DNA from 2 places in the Streptomyces sp. SM18 genome. Region 2 is predicted to be linked to the other one. Evidence: riboswitches for the same ligand, from Rfam matches in the RefSeq annotation. Region 2 holds a riboswitch; the other holds the start of a gene.
What was found. A riboswitch is a leader RNA that binds a small molecule or an ion and turns the genes downstream of it on or off. The one in region 2 is predicted to bind glycine.
Positions count from the first base shown of each region.

Region 1: linked by a shared signal. The riboswitch ahead of gcvP (aminomethyl-transferring glycine dehydrogenase) and the one ahead of gcvT (glycine cleavage system aminomethyltransferase GcvT) in region 2 are both predicted to bind glycine.

Region 1 covers NZ_CP029342.1:819,709-826,702, forward strand. The annotation lists gene B9S64_RS03465 (glutamate-cysteine ligase family protein) at 1-752, opposite strand, end outside; gene B9S64_RS03470 (hypothetical protein) at 1,244-1,858, shown strand; gene B9S64_RS03475 (DUF5999 family protein) at 2,150-2,356, shown strand; gene gcvP (aminomethyl-transferring glycine dehydrogenase) at 2,433-5,318, opposite strand; glycine riboswitch at 5,515-5,613, opposite strand; gene B9S64_RS03485 (PRC-barrel domain-containing protein) at 5,746-6,117, shown strand; gene B9S64_RS03490 (DNA polymerase IV) at 6,039-6,994, opposite strand, start outside.
Region 2 covers NZ_CP029342.1:5,156,151-5,163,144, forward strand. The annotation lists gene B9S64_RS23415 (L-serine ammonia-lyase) at 1-46, opposite strand, end outside; gene glyA (serine hydroxymethyltransferase) at 201-1,460, opposite strand; gene gcvH (glycine cleavage system protein GcvH) at 1,481-1,858, opposite strand; gene gcvT (glycine cleavage system aminomethyltransferase GcvT) at 2,050-3,171, opposite strand; glycine riboswitch at 3,313-3,408, opposite strand; gene B9S64_RS23435 (AAA family ATPase) at 3,597-4,292, shown strand; gene B9S64_RS23440 (enhanced serine sensitivity protein SseB) at 4,594-5,373, shown strand; gene B9S64_RS23445 (enhanced serine sensitivity protein SseB C-terminal domain-containing protein) at 5,600-6,394, shown strand; gene B9S64_RS23450 (ABC transporter permease) at 6,764-6,994, shown strand, end outside.

The DNA of each region.
Region 1 (6,994 bases), 4.3 Mb from region 2:
CTGATCTCCGGCGGCCGAACGTCCGTGGCCTGCTGGAACAGCGGCGGCCTGGACTCCCTCCACAGCTCCTTGCCGAACAGGAAGGGCGAGTTGGCGCCGAGGGCGATCTGCACCGCGGCGACGGCCTGGGCGGCGTTCCACACGTCGGCGAACCGCTCCGGGGTCACCTGGAGGTGCAACTGGACGGATGTGCAGGCCGATTCGGGGGCGATGGAGGCGGAGGTGGAGACCAGCCGCTCGACGCCCTCGATATCGAGGAGGAAATCCTCGCCGCGAGCCGCCGCCATTTGGTCGTTGAGAAGGGTGTACCGGTCCACGTTCGACAGGTTCGCCGAGACGACGTCATGGCGGCCGAGCGTCGGCAGGATGCCGATCATCATGATCCCGGCGTCCACCTCGGCGGCTTTGCGGTCGGCATATGCGAGACCGGTCCGCAACTCCTCGGCGAGCTGATCGAATACTCGGCCGCTCAGCCGGTGCGGAAGGATATTCACCTCCAGATTGAACATCCCCAGTTCCGTCTGGAAATCCCGGCTGGCGATACGCTGGAGCACCTCCGCATTCCGCATCCTCGGCATGCCGTCCGAGCCCGCGAGATTCAGTTCGATCTCCAGGCCCATGAGATTTCTGGGCCGGTCGAACCTCCGGTCCTCCAGGAGCCGCTCCAGGCCCTCCAGGCACCGGGTGAGCTTCCGGCGGAACTCATGCCGATCGGACAGGTCATAGGTGCCCGCCACGACCTTCTCACCCATCGAAGGGTCCCTCCTCGAGTGGGCGGCCCGCGGCACAGGCCGCTCTTATCACGATCGATAATGCCCCGAGGAAGTGATCCGTAACGCCTCCACGGCTCCCCGGTACCCAGTAGTCTGGTGGGGGAAGCCTCAGGCACATTCCAGCGGCATGCAGCATATGCGCTCTCGGGTTCGGCACACGCGAGGGAATCACCGGCGGTTTTCAGCCTACCGCCGCGTGGAGAAAATACCTGGCGAACGCACCGGCAGCCGCCCCGAACCCGGAGAAACACCGCAATTCAAAGACTCGAAACCACCTTGCGGGCAATGCCCGGGGCGGGTAGCCGAAACACCGTGTGAACATTTGTCGTATAAACTCTGCGCACGGGGCAGAGAGTTGACGCACCGGCCCGGCCGCCCGTCACCGGCCTTCCTCTGGCCCCGCCACGCCGACACCGCCGTCTGCACCCGCCCATGTACCAACGTGTCTCCGAAGTGAGAGGCGACCCACCATGCCGCTGCTTGTCTCCCCGGCCCCCGCGCCCGCACTGCGCAGCGTTCTCGCGGCACTCGGTTCTCCCACCGCAGTCCGTGAAGCACACACACCCGCTCTCCGGTCCGTCCAGGGACCGCTGAGCCCCGAACTCCCGCTTCCCGTCCATGTTCTCGACCGGATCGCGGCGGTCGGCGCGGCACCGTCCACCCGCCTCGCCGGCTGGCGCTTCCTGATCCGCGGCGGTGAGCGCACCGTCGCCGCCGCGGACACCGTCCTGACCGCCGACGGCTGGACCTTCTCGCACTTCTTCGAGGGTCCCTACCTGGCGTCGACGGAACTCGCCCTCCGGCAGGCGGAGTCGAGCACGACGCCCTACCAGGCGCGTCTGCTGTCGGTGCCCGAGCTCTACATGCTCACCCTGTGGCTGCACGAGGACACCGAGGACGACGCGGCCGGCGGCGGCCTCGCGCCGTCCGACGTACTCGTGCCGCTGGCACCCGCGCCCACCGGGATCACCGCACACCGCCCGCACCCGGTCGCCGCTCTGCTGCCCGTCATGACACTGCGTGTCGCCCCGCCCCCGCTGCCCGGCCTCCCGGAGGTGCCCGGCCTGCTCGGCTCGCCCGCCTGACCGTCCGCCCCGAGGTCCGCGCCCCCGTCCGCTCCACGACGGGGGCGCGGTCGGCTCATGCGGGCTAGCCCGCTCAGGTCACCCCTAACCACCCGAAGGGACAGTGCAGTTGCCCTGAGCCGTCCGGCCGGGTGACGAGCCGGAGCACAAAGAACGGGAGCTGCGGCGAAATCCCTGCGGAACGACGCCCGTAGGGCAACACTGGTGGGGACCGACGTGATACGGAGGCGGTCCCGGCCGCACACCGTCACCTCGCGGGACACCCGACCCCACGCAGCGAAAGAACCCGCCATGTGCCAGCACCAGCCATCCTGCCCGACCGCGGACTCCAACGACCGGGAGGCCGCCCGACTGATGGCGCACCACCCGGAGCAGGGATGGAGCCTGCTGTGCAACGGCGTCCTGCTCTTCGAGGACACCGGTGAGCTGCTTCCGGACGGCCAGGTCATCGCCCCGCACCGGCCGCTGAGAGCCGGTCAGACCCTGAAGGCGGCCTGATCCCGCCGGGTTTCGCCCGGCGGGAAGCGGCGGGACCGGCACGGGCGGACATCCGCACCGGCCCCCTGTGTGGTGCCTACCGGTCGTACGCGTCCAGCGGCGGGCAGGAGCAGACCAGGTTGCGGTCGCCGAAGGCCCCGTCGATCCGGCGGACCGGCGGCCAGTACTTGTCCGACGGCGTGACACCGGCCGGGAAGACCGCCTCCTCACGGCTGTAGGAGTGCTCCCAGGCGCCACCCAGCGCGGAGGCCGTGTGCGGCGCGTTGCACAGCGGGTTGTCGTCCGCGCTCCAGGTGCCCGAGGCGACCTTCTCGATCTCGCCGCGGATGGCGATCATCGTGTCGCAGAACCGGTCGAGCTCCGCGAGGTCCTCGCTCTCGGTGGGCTCGATCATCAGCGTCCCGGCCACCGGGAACGACATCGTCGGCGAGTGGAAGCCGTAGTCGATCAGCCGCTTGGCGACGTCGTCGATGCTGACACCGGTCGCCTTGGAGATCGGGCGCAGGTCCACGATGCACTCGTGCGCGACGAGTCCGGCCGGACCGGTGTACAGGATCGGGAAGTGCGGCTCCAGACGCTTGGCGATGTAGTTGGCGGCCAGCACGGCCACCTGCGTAGCCCGCTTCAGCCCCTCGCCGCCCATCAGGCGGACGTACGCCCACGAGATGGGCAGGATGCCCGCCGAGCCCCACGGGGCGGCCGAGACCGGACCCACGCCCGTCTCGGGGCCCGCGGCGGGCTGGAGCGGGTGGTTGGGCAGGTACGGGGCCAGGTGGGCGCGCACACCGACCGGGCCGACCCCCGGGCCGCCGCCGCCGTGCGGGATGCAGAAGGTCTTGTGCAGGTTCAGGTGCGAGACGTCGCCGCCGAACTTGCCGGGCCTGGCGAGCCCGACCAGGGCGTTGAGGTTGGCCCCGTCGACGTACACCTGGCCGCCCGCGTCGTGCACCTCGGCGCAGATGTCGGCGACGTGCTCCTCGAAGACCCCGTGCGTGGAGGGGTAGGTGATCATCAGCACGGCGAGCTCGTCGCGGTGCTTGAGGATCTTGGCGCGGAGGTCATCGACGTCGACCTCACCGTCGTCGGCGGTCTTGACGACCACGACCTTCATGCCGGCCATCACGGCGCTCGCGGCGTTGGTGCCGTGCGCGGACGACGGGATGAGGCAGACGGTGCGCCCCTCGTCGCCGTTGGCCCGGTGGTAGGCGCGTACGGCCAGGAGACCGGCGAACTCGCCCTGCGATCCGGCGTTCGGCTGGAGGGACACCGCGTCGTAGCCGGTGACCTCGGCCAGCCGCTCCTCCAGCTCGCGAATGAGGGTGAGGAAGCCCTGGGCCTGCTCGGCCGGCGCGAAGGGGTGCAGCGCGCCGAACTCGGGCCAGGTGATCGACTCCATCTCGGCGGTCGCGTTGAGCTTCATGGTGCAGGAGCCGAGCGGGATCATGCCGCGGTCCAGCGCGTAGTCGCGGTCGGCGAGGCGGCGCAGGTAGCGCAGCATGGCGGTCTCGGAGCGGTACTGGTGGAAGACCGGGTGGGTGAGGACCTCGTCCGCGCGCAGCAGGGTCCCGGGCAGCGCGTCGGCGGCCCGCTCGTCCAGCGCCTCGATGTCCCCCGTCGCCCCGAAGGCCGCCCAGACGGCGGCGACATGGGCGCGGGTGGTGGTCTCGTCGCAGGCGACGGAGACGTGGTCGGCGTCGACCTGCCGGAGGTTGACCCCGCGCTCGCGCGCGCCCGCCACGACGTCGGCGGCACCGCCGGGGACGCGCACGGTGAGCGTGTCGAAGTAGGCGCCGTGCACGACGTCGGCACCGGCGGCGCGCAGCCCCTCGGCCAGGATCGCGGCATAGCGGTGCGTACGCCGGGCGATGGTCCGCAGTCCCTCGGGACCGTGGTAGACGGCGTACATCCCGGCCATGACGGCGAGCAGCACCTGCGCGGTGCAGATGTTGCTGGTGGCCTTCTCGCGGCGGATGTGCTGCTCGCGGGTCTGCAGGGCCAGCCGGTAGGCCTTGTTCCCGTCGGCGTCCACGGAGACACCGACGAGGCGTCCGGGCAGGCTGCGCGCGAACTTCTCGCGCACGGCCATGAAGCCGGCGTGGGGTCCGCCGAAGCCCATCGGCACACCGAAGCGCTGGGTGGTGCCCACGGCGACGTCGGCGCCCAGCTCACCGGGCGAGGTGAGCAGCGTCAGGGCCAGCAGGTCGGCGGCCACGGTGACGATCGCGCCCAGTCCGTGGGCCTCGTCGATGACCGGCTTGAGGTCGCGTACGGCTCCGGAGGCACCCGGGTACTGGAGCAGCACACCGAAGACGCCGCGAGCGGCCGCGTCGGCGGGGATGCCCTCGGACAGGTCGGCGACGACCACCTCGACGCCGGTCGGTTCGGCGCGGGTCCGGAGCACCGCGACGGTCTGCGGCAGGGTGTCGGCGTCGACCAGGAAGACGCCGTCCTTCACCTTGCCCACCCGCCGGGCCAGGGCCATGGCCTCGGCGGCGGCGGTGCCCTCGTCGAGCAGGGAGGCCCCGGAGGTGGGCAGCCCGGTGAGGTCGGCCACCACGGTCTGGAAGTTCAGCAGGGCCTCGAGCCGGCCCTGGGAGATCTCCGGCTGGTACGGCGTGTAGGCCGTGTACCAGGCCGGGTTCTCCATGACGTTGCGCAGGATCACGGGCGGGGTGAACGTGCCGTAGTAGCCGAGCCCGATCATCGGGGTCAGCACCTGGTTGCGGTCGGCGAGGCGCCGGAGCTCCGCCAGGACCTCGGCCTCGGTGCGCGCCCCGGGGAGGTTCAGTGCCTCGGCGCTCTTGATCACATCGGGCACCGCGGCGGCGGTCAGCTCGTCGAGGGAGCCGTAGCCGACCTGCGCGAGCATCTTCGCCTGGGCCTCGGCGTCGGGCCCGATGTGGCGCTGCTCGAAGGGGATGCCCTGCTCCAGCTGGGAGAGCGGCGTGCGGCGGGGGGTCATGATGGAGGCCTCCTGGTCTGTCACGACCTGCGAGGGGCACCACGGCGTGGCTGCCCGGACGGCCTCCCCCTCTGTCATCTCGACCTGAGAGCTTCACCGGCCCGCCCCGCGGCGCGCCGGTTTTCACCGTCGGTGAGGCCGGGCTCGTCCCGGCACGCGTGCCGGTCCGGGATCCCGCCCTGCTTTCCAGAGTGGCTTCGTCCGTGCGGTACGGGGGCCTGAGAGATTCCGGGGAGGAGTTGCTCCTTCGGCGCCTCCGGACACCTTCACCGGAGGACTCTCCCGCACGGGGTCGGCAGCCGCTTCCAGCCTACCAGCGGGCCGGGATCGGCAGTCTCGAGTGGCCGAACCCCCGGTTCTGGCCTTTCGTAGTGCCTGTGGAGCAGCAGCGACCACGCCCATGCCGTCGTGACCAGTGGGAGGCACCGTGCAGGCCGACATCGATCCGCGCAGCCTGATCGGCCGCAAGGCCTTCGACCGGACAGGTGCCAAGGTCGGCACGGTGGACGAGGTCTATCTCGACGACGCCACCGGTACGCCCGAGTGGGCCGCCGTGCGTACCGGGATCTTCACGAGGGACGCCTTCGTCCCGCTGGAGCCGAGCGAGTTCGTCGACGGCCGGCTGCGGGTCCCCTTCGACCGCGCCCTGATCAAGGACGCGCCCGACTTCGGTGTCGGCCGCCACCTCTCGCCCGAGCAGGAGCTGCAGCTCTACCGCCACTACGGGCTGGACTCGGCCTCGTCCGCCACCCCCGCCCCGGACAGGGACTTCGGCAAGCTGGCCGGCCACGAGGAGTAGTCCGCTGGCTCGCGCACCAGCGGGAGCGGGTCGGCCGGGCGCAGACGTGGGTCGTCGGTCCGGAACGTACGCACCCGGCCGGGCGCCGAATCGGGCTCCTCGAACCGCACGGTGACCCGTCCGACGCCGCTGCCCTGCACCCAGCCGTACCCGTGGACCTCGTGCCGCACGTCGTGCCCGGCGGACCACCGCCGGGTCTCCGGCTCCCCGGAGCCCGAGCCCGGCCCGTCCGGGGCCGGAGCGCCCGCCTGGTCACCGGCCGGCGGCTCCTCGGCGTCCGGCCCGTCGTCCCCGCTCCGCTCCGCCTCGGCGGCTTTCCGGGCGTCGGCGGCCTGCCGGGCGTCCTCGGCCTCTCTCGCGTCCGCGGCCTGCGCGAACAGATCCTCCTGGGTGAAGTCCGCCAGCCCCGTGACCCCCACCCCGAGCAGCCGTACGCCCCCGGTGGTGTCGACGGCCTCCAGCAGCCGGGCGGCCGCCTCCCTGACCACCACGGGATCGTCGGTGGGCCCGCGCAGGGTCTCGGACCGGGTCAGCGTCGAGAAGTCGTAGCGGCGCACCTTCAGCACGACCGTCCGGCCCGACCGTCCCGCGCCTCTGAGCCGCCCCACACACCGGCCGGCCAGCCGCTCGACCTCCGTACGGACCCGCACCCGGTCGTGCAGGTCCACGTCGAAGGTGTCCTCCACCGACACCGATTTGGCGTCGCGCTCGGCGACGACGGGCCGGTCGTCGTGACCGAGGGCCATGCGGTGCAGGGCGGCCCCGTGGGACCGGCCCAGCAGGCGCACGAGCTCCGCCTCGCCCGCCTCGACGAGGTCGTGGACCACCGTCATCCCGGCACGTCTGAGATGATCGCCGGTGGCCGGGCCGACCCCCG
Region 2 (6,994 bases):
ACGGGCCGATGCCGACCGAGAAGAGGTCGAAGACCGAGAGGGCCACGGGGAACTCCTAAAAGGGTTGGTAGACGCCGTTGTCTGCCGGGTGGTGCGGGGCGGGCCGGGTGGGCCCGCGAAGCGCGGGGCAGCGGTGGGGGCACCGCGCTCACTGTTCAGTGTGCGCGGTGCCCCCACCGGTCGTGCAAACTGCGGATGACCTACGCGAGGCCGGGGTACAGCGGGAACCGGCCGGCCAGCGCCGCCACCCGGGCCTTGAGGCCCTCGGCGTCGTACGCGGGCTTGAGCGCGGCGGCGATGATCTCGGCGACCTCGGTGAACTCCTCGGTGCCGAAGCCACGGGTGGCCAGGGCCGGCGTACCGATCCGCAGACCCGAGGTGACCATCGGGGGCCGCGGGTCGTTCGGAACGGCGTTCCGGTTGACCGTGATGCCGAGCTCGTGGAGCCGGTCCTCGGCCTGCTGGCCGTCCAGCTCGGAGTCGCGCAGGTCGACGAGGACCAGGTGCACGTCCGTACCGCCGGAGAGGACGGAGACACCGGCCTCGGTGACGTCCGGCTGGACCAGGCGCTCGGCGAGGATACGGGCGCCGTCCAGCGTGCGCTGCTGGCGGTCCTTGAACTCGTCGGTCGCCGCGACCTTGAACGAGACGGCCTTGGCCGCGATCACGTGCTCCAGCGGGCCGCCCTGCTGACCGGGGAAGACCGCGGAGTTGATCTTCTTGGCGAGCTCCTGCGTCGACAGGATGACACCGCCGCGCGGACCGCCCAGCGTCTTGTGCGTCGTGGTGGTGACGACGTGGGCGTGCGGCACCGGGTTGGGGTGCAGTCCCGCGGCGACGAGGCCCGCGAAGTGCGCCATGTCCACCATCAGGTACGCGCCGACCTCGTCCGCGATACGGCGGAAGGCGGCGAAGTCGAGCTGACGGGGGTAGGCGGACCAGCCGGCCACGATGAGCCGCGGCTTGGCCTCCTTGGCCAGGCGCTCGACCTCGGCCATGTCCACGACGCCGGTGTCGTCGACGTGGTACGGGACCACGTTGTACAGCTTGCCGGAGAAGTTGATCTTCATGCCGTGGGTCAGGTGACCGCCGTGGGCCAGGTTCAGGCCCATGATCGTGTCGCCCGGCTTCAGCAGTGCGAACATCGCCGCCGCGTTCGCCTGGGCGCCCGAGTGCGGCTGTACGTTCGCCGCCTCGGCGCCGAAGAGCGCCTTGACCCGGTCGATCGCGATCCGCTCGATCACGTCGACGTGCTCGCAGCCGCCGTAGTAGCGACGGCCCGGGTAGCCCTCGGCGTACTTGTTGGTGAGAACGGAGCCCTGGGCCTCCATGACCGCGACCGGGGCGAAGTTCTCCGAGGCGATCATCTCAAGGGTGGACTGCTGGCGGTGGAGCTCGGCGTCGACGGCGGTGGCGACGTCCGGGTCCAGCTCGTGGAGTGAGGAATTGAGAAGCGACATCAGATGGTCCCTAGGGGTCTTTAGTTGCCGGAGAACTCGGTGTACGCGTCGGCGGAGAGAAGGTCGTCCGGCTCCTCCACGACGCGCACCTTGAACAGCCAGCCGCCCTCGAAGGGGGCGGTGTTCACCAGCGACGGGTCGTCCACGACGTCCTGGTTCGCCGCCGTGACCTCGCCGGTCACCGGCGAGTACAGGTCGCTGACCGACTTGGTCGACTCCAGCTCACCGCAGGTCTCGCCCGCGGTGACCGTGTCGCCGACCTCAGGGAGCTGGGCGTAGACGACGTCACCGAGCGCGTTGGCCGCGTACTCGGTGATGCCGATCGTGGCCACGCCGTCCTCGAGGGCCGACAGCCACTCGTGCTCCTTGCTGTACCGCAGCTGCTGGGGGTTGCTCATGGTCTGAATTCTCCTGTACGCGGGGGAGTGCTGGTGAACGGTGGTCTTGCGGTGTGAGACGGGACCTCGTCACGTTCGTGCGGGTGTGGTCACGTCCGTACGGGCGTCGTCACGTCCGTGGGGTGTGGTCACGTCCGTGCGGGCGCGGTCACGCCCGTGGGGGCGCGGGCCGGTCCGGAGTGCGCCCGGTGTCACTTCTCGCGCTTGTAGAACGGCAGCGCGACGACCTCGTACGGCTCGTGGGTGCCGCGGATGTCCACGGCGACGCCCTCGGTGCCGGGCTCCGCGTACGCCGGGTCGACGTAGGCCATGGCGATCGGCTTGCCCAGGGTGGGCGACGGGGCGCCGGAGGTGACCTCGCCGACGACCTGGCCGTCGGCGCCCGCGACGACGGGGTAACCGGCGCGGGGCACCCGGCGGCCCTGGGCGACCAGGCCGACGAGCTTGCGCGGCGGGGTGCTCGCGGCGCGGTCGGCGGCCGCCCGCAGCGCCTCGCGGCCCACGAAGTCGCCCTCCTTCTCGAACTTCACCACTCGGCCGAAGCCCGCGTCGAACGGGGTCAGCGCGGAGGTCAGCTCGTGCCCGTACAGCGGCATGCCCGCCTCCAGGCGCAGCGTGTCGCGGCAGGACAGGCCGCACGGGACGAGCCCGTGGGGCGCGCCGGCCTCGGTGAGCGCCTTCCACAGCCCCTCGGCGTGCTCGGGCGCCACGAAGAGCTCGAAGCCGTCCTCACCGGTGTAGCCGGTACGGGCGATGAGCGCGGGGACCCCGGCGACCGTGCCCGGCAGGCCCGCGTAGTACTTCAGCCCGTCCAGGTCGGCGTCCGTGACCGCCTTCAGGACGGCGGAGGACTCGGGGCCCTGGACGGCGAGCAGCGCGTAGGCGTCCCGGTCGTCGCGCACCTCGGCGTCGAAGCCCCCGACACGCTCGGTCAGGGCGTCCAGGACCACCTGGGCGTTGCCCGCGTTGGCGACGACCATGTACGTGTTCTCGCCGAGGCGGTAGACGATCAGGTCGTCCAGGATCCCGCCGTCCTCGGCGACGATCATCGTGTAGCGGGCCCGGCCGGTGCCGACGGTGGCGATGTTGCCGACCAGCGCGTAGCTCAGGAAGGCGGCGGCCTGCGGTCCGGTGACGGCGATCTCGCCCATGTGGGACAGGTCGAACAGCCCGGCCCGGGTGCGGACGGCGTTGTGCTCGTCGCGCTCACTGGCGTACCGCAGCGGCATGTCCCAGCCCGCGAAGTCGGTCATGGTCGCGCCGAGGGACCGGTGCGTCGCGTCGAGAGGAGTGAGACGGGGGGCAGTGCTCATGGATACGGCTCCAGGGCATGACGGCAGAGGACGAACCCTCCCCATCTGTCATCGGAACCTGAGAGGTTCGCCGAAAGCCCCTGAACGGGGTCGGCTTGCACCTTGGGTGGAGCCGCGAAGCGGCCCGCTTTTCAGATCTGCCTCATCCGCGCGGTACGGGGCCTGAGAGATTCAAGGGAGGAACTTGCTCCTTCGGCGCCCGGTGCGCAGTGACCGGGACTCTCCCGCGCGGATTCAAACGGCCGGTATGCAATTGGCGGGGCCATCATCGCATGCCGTGCGGGAGAGTGGGCCCGCGAGCGCACGAACGGGTTCATGACGGGCTTCCCGGAGGACACACGCGGCCCGGCGCGGTTGTGTCGCATTACCTTTTCTTTACACTTCTTGGGCAGGTCCGGTGGGGCGACGAGCGCAGGGGGACGGCCATGACGTTGCAGCCACACGCGGCGACCGCGAACGATCCGGGGGTGCCCGGCGCGACGCACGACGCGATGCCCGCGCAGCCGGGCGCCCCCGCCCGGGAGAGTCTGCGCCCGCCCGTCCCGCCCGTGCGTGACCTGCGGCGGGGCGCCGGGGGCGGGCCGAAGGCGCTGGACTACCCCCCGGGCGACGTCGTGGTGGTCTCCGGACTGCCGGGCGGCGGCAAGTCCACGCTGATCCGGCGCACGGCCGCGGAGCACGCCGTGGACTCGCAGGACACCCGGGACCGCTGGGCCGGCTCGCTGCCCCGCCCGGTGCCGTACTCCCTCTACCGCCCCCTGGTGCGCGTGGCCCACTACCTCGGGCTGTGGCGGGCCCTGCGCGCGGGCGGATCCGTCGTCGTGCACGACTGCGGGACACAGACCTGGGTGCGGCGCTGGCTGGCCCGGGACGCCCGCCGGCGCGGACACCTTCTGCACCTGGTGCTGCTCGACGTCACACCCCGGGTGGCCCGGCAGGGGCAGCGGGAGCGCGGACGCGGGGTCTCCGCCTACGCGTTCGCCCGGCACCGGCGCGCGGTGGGGCGGCTGCTGGGCGTCACCGGCGAGGGGCGGCTGCCGCCGGGCTGCGCCTCCGTCGTGCTCCTGGACCGGGAGGCGGCCGGGGCGATCTTACGGATCTCCTTCAGGGACAGCCCTTAAGAGCTGCCCGGACGGATGGGCCGCGGGGCCGGACCGAGCCAGTCGCCCGGCGCGCCTTCGCACTTTCGTGCGCCCGCGCGCGCCGCGCACAGGGCGCACGCGACCGCCCCGCGCGGGCTCCGCCGTACGCGTGGCCGTGACGCGATTCGCGGAAGCACACCCGGAACGCCTCCTTCCGGGTGTCCGGAATCTGGACGCGACCGGGTCGTGGAAGGGGCCCGGGACCGCGTCACTGCCCCCCGGCCCGGTGTCGGTCTATGGTTTCTGCCGCAGAGCATGGCGAGAGAGGGACTGAGACACCGTGGACATTCCGGCACAGGCGCATCCCCAGCAGGGATGGCCGGCCAACGAGCTCGAAGAGGTCCTCACCGCGTCGGTGGGGGTGCCCGACGCCGGCGGACGGCTCGTCGAGGTGCTCGGCCGCAGCCCGGTCTGGGTGCCCCTGCCGAACGGCGGCGGACCCGAGAGCCCCGACCTGGACCTGCCGACCGTCGAGATCGGCGGTGCCGCGTACGTCCCCGTGTTCAGCTCCGAGGCGCAGTTCCGCCACTGCGCCGGACCCGCCCTCCCCTTCGCCGTCGCGCCCGCCCGCGACCTCGCCCGGGGGCTCCCCCCGCAGCTCGGCCTCGCGGTCAACCCGGGCGGCGCGGTCGGCATGCCGCTGCCGCCGCCCGCCGTCGCCGAACTCTGCCGGGCCGGCCGCACCGCGCTGGACGGCCCCGCCGGCGGCGGCCGGGTCCGGCTGTACGAACCGGACTGGAAGCAGGACCCCGTCGACTTCCTCTCCGCGGTGGCCGCCGAGTTCCACGCGAGCGGGGTGGTGGGCACCGCCCGCCGGACACTGGCCAGCATCGAGGGCGGCGATCCGGTCCTCTTCGTCGGCGTCGAGTCCGCCGGCGTCGAGCCGGCCCCGTGGGACGACGCCGGGCAGAGCGTCCCCATGGAGGCGCTGGGCCGCGCGCTCGGCCGGATCCCGGTGCCCTGGCCGGTCAGCCTCGTCCTGCTCGACGTGGCCCAGGACCCGGTCGGTGACTGGATGCTGGAGAAGGTGCGGCCGTTCTACCGGCGCGAGGAGTACTGACGGCTCGTGGAAGCGGCTCAGGCGCCGCCCCGTGGCGTCAAGACGGTGTCAGGGGCGGCGCATAAGCTGGTTGGATGAGGAGGTCGCCCCGTGTGCCCGGAGCGACACCACAGCACCGTGAGACGGGCCGACGGCAGCGTGAGACGGGCCGACGGCGTGAGACAGGCCGGAGCACCGTGAGACGGGCCGACGGCCGTACAGCGATCGACGAGGGGCGGGACCCAGGGTGAGTGCGTCAGGCACGGCGGCGGCCGGACAGGTCGAGCACATGCTGCGCCAAGTGACCCCCGGGCGTCTCGACGCGTACGAGGCGCTGCTGGGGGCGCTGGCGGACGGCCAGGTCTGGATGCTCCTCTGGCACGGCACGGCCGGTTCACCCGACGCCCAGTACGGCAACATGGAGGTGGGCGGCCTGGGTTACGCCCCGTGCGTGACCTCCGCCCAGGAGCTCTCGGCCAGCGGATGGAACAGGGCCCACGAGCTGATCACCGGCCGCGACATCGCCCGCGCGCTGTTCCCCGACCGCTGGGGGATCTGGCTCAACCCGCACGCTCCCGGCGGCGGCGTGGGCATTCCCTGGCTGGACCTCCGCCGCATCGCCACGGGCCTCGACCGGATGCCGGCGGGCCCGCTGCGGCTCACCGAGCCCGCCATCGAACTCCCGCAGTTCTACGCCCTGTTGGCGCAGAACGCCCATCGCACCCCGGCGATCCGCTCGCTGCGCCGAGCCTGGGTGCAGCCCGCCCTCGGTGTCCCCTACCTCGCCATCGGACTGGACCTCTACGACACGGGCCGCCCCTCCGTGGACGCGGCCCGCGCCATGATGCGGCAGTCGGTCGGCGCGGTCCCCGACGGGCTGCCCGTCTCCACGGTCTCGATGTCCGACGAGTACGACCCGGTCGCCCTGTGGCTGCGCGCCAACGCCCGGCCGTTCTACGCCCGCGAGGCGCACGCCGCCCCCGCCGGGCCGCCGCCGGTGTCCGCGCCCGGCTACGGCTACCCGCCCCCGCGTACGTACTGAGCGGTCGGCGGGTGGCCCCTCACCCACCGAGGGCGTGCGGCTAATTGTCCCGTCATGAAGGCGAGTTGGCCTACATGTCCGTTATCGTGGATTAGTGGCCGAGAGGTCCGCTCAGTAAGACCCGTTGTCCGGATAACGGAAACCCACTGACCGCATCACGTTTGAGCAAACATTCCCCGCTGGGTCTGGCGGGTGATCGCGCGGAAGCTGAAGACTCCACCTCAGCAGGTGGTCCCTGCCCGACTCATGCCTCTTTCAAACAGGGGTTGTTCAGTGTTGGACCACCATCAGTGACATGTGTTGTGTACGAGCCGCTACAGCGGCGGTCATGGGCCGGCCAACCGTCGGCCGAGAGGGGTCTCCAGCGCGATGACGGCACCTATCGAGACCACCAGGGCGGATGCGCGGCCCGAAGCGGTGCTGGAAGGCGCGGGCGGCAAGGAGATCGAGGGCCGCTCGCTCGGACGCATCGCCTGGACCCGTTTCAAGCGGGACAAGGCCGCGATGGCCGGTGGCATCGTTGTCGTGCTGCTGATCCTCACCGCCGTACTCTCCAAGCCGATCCAGTCGCTCCTCGGCCTCGACCCGAACGCCTTCAAC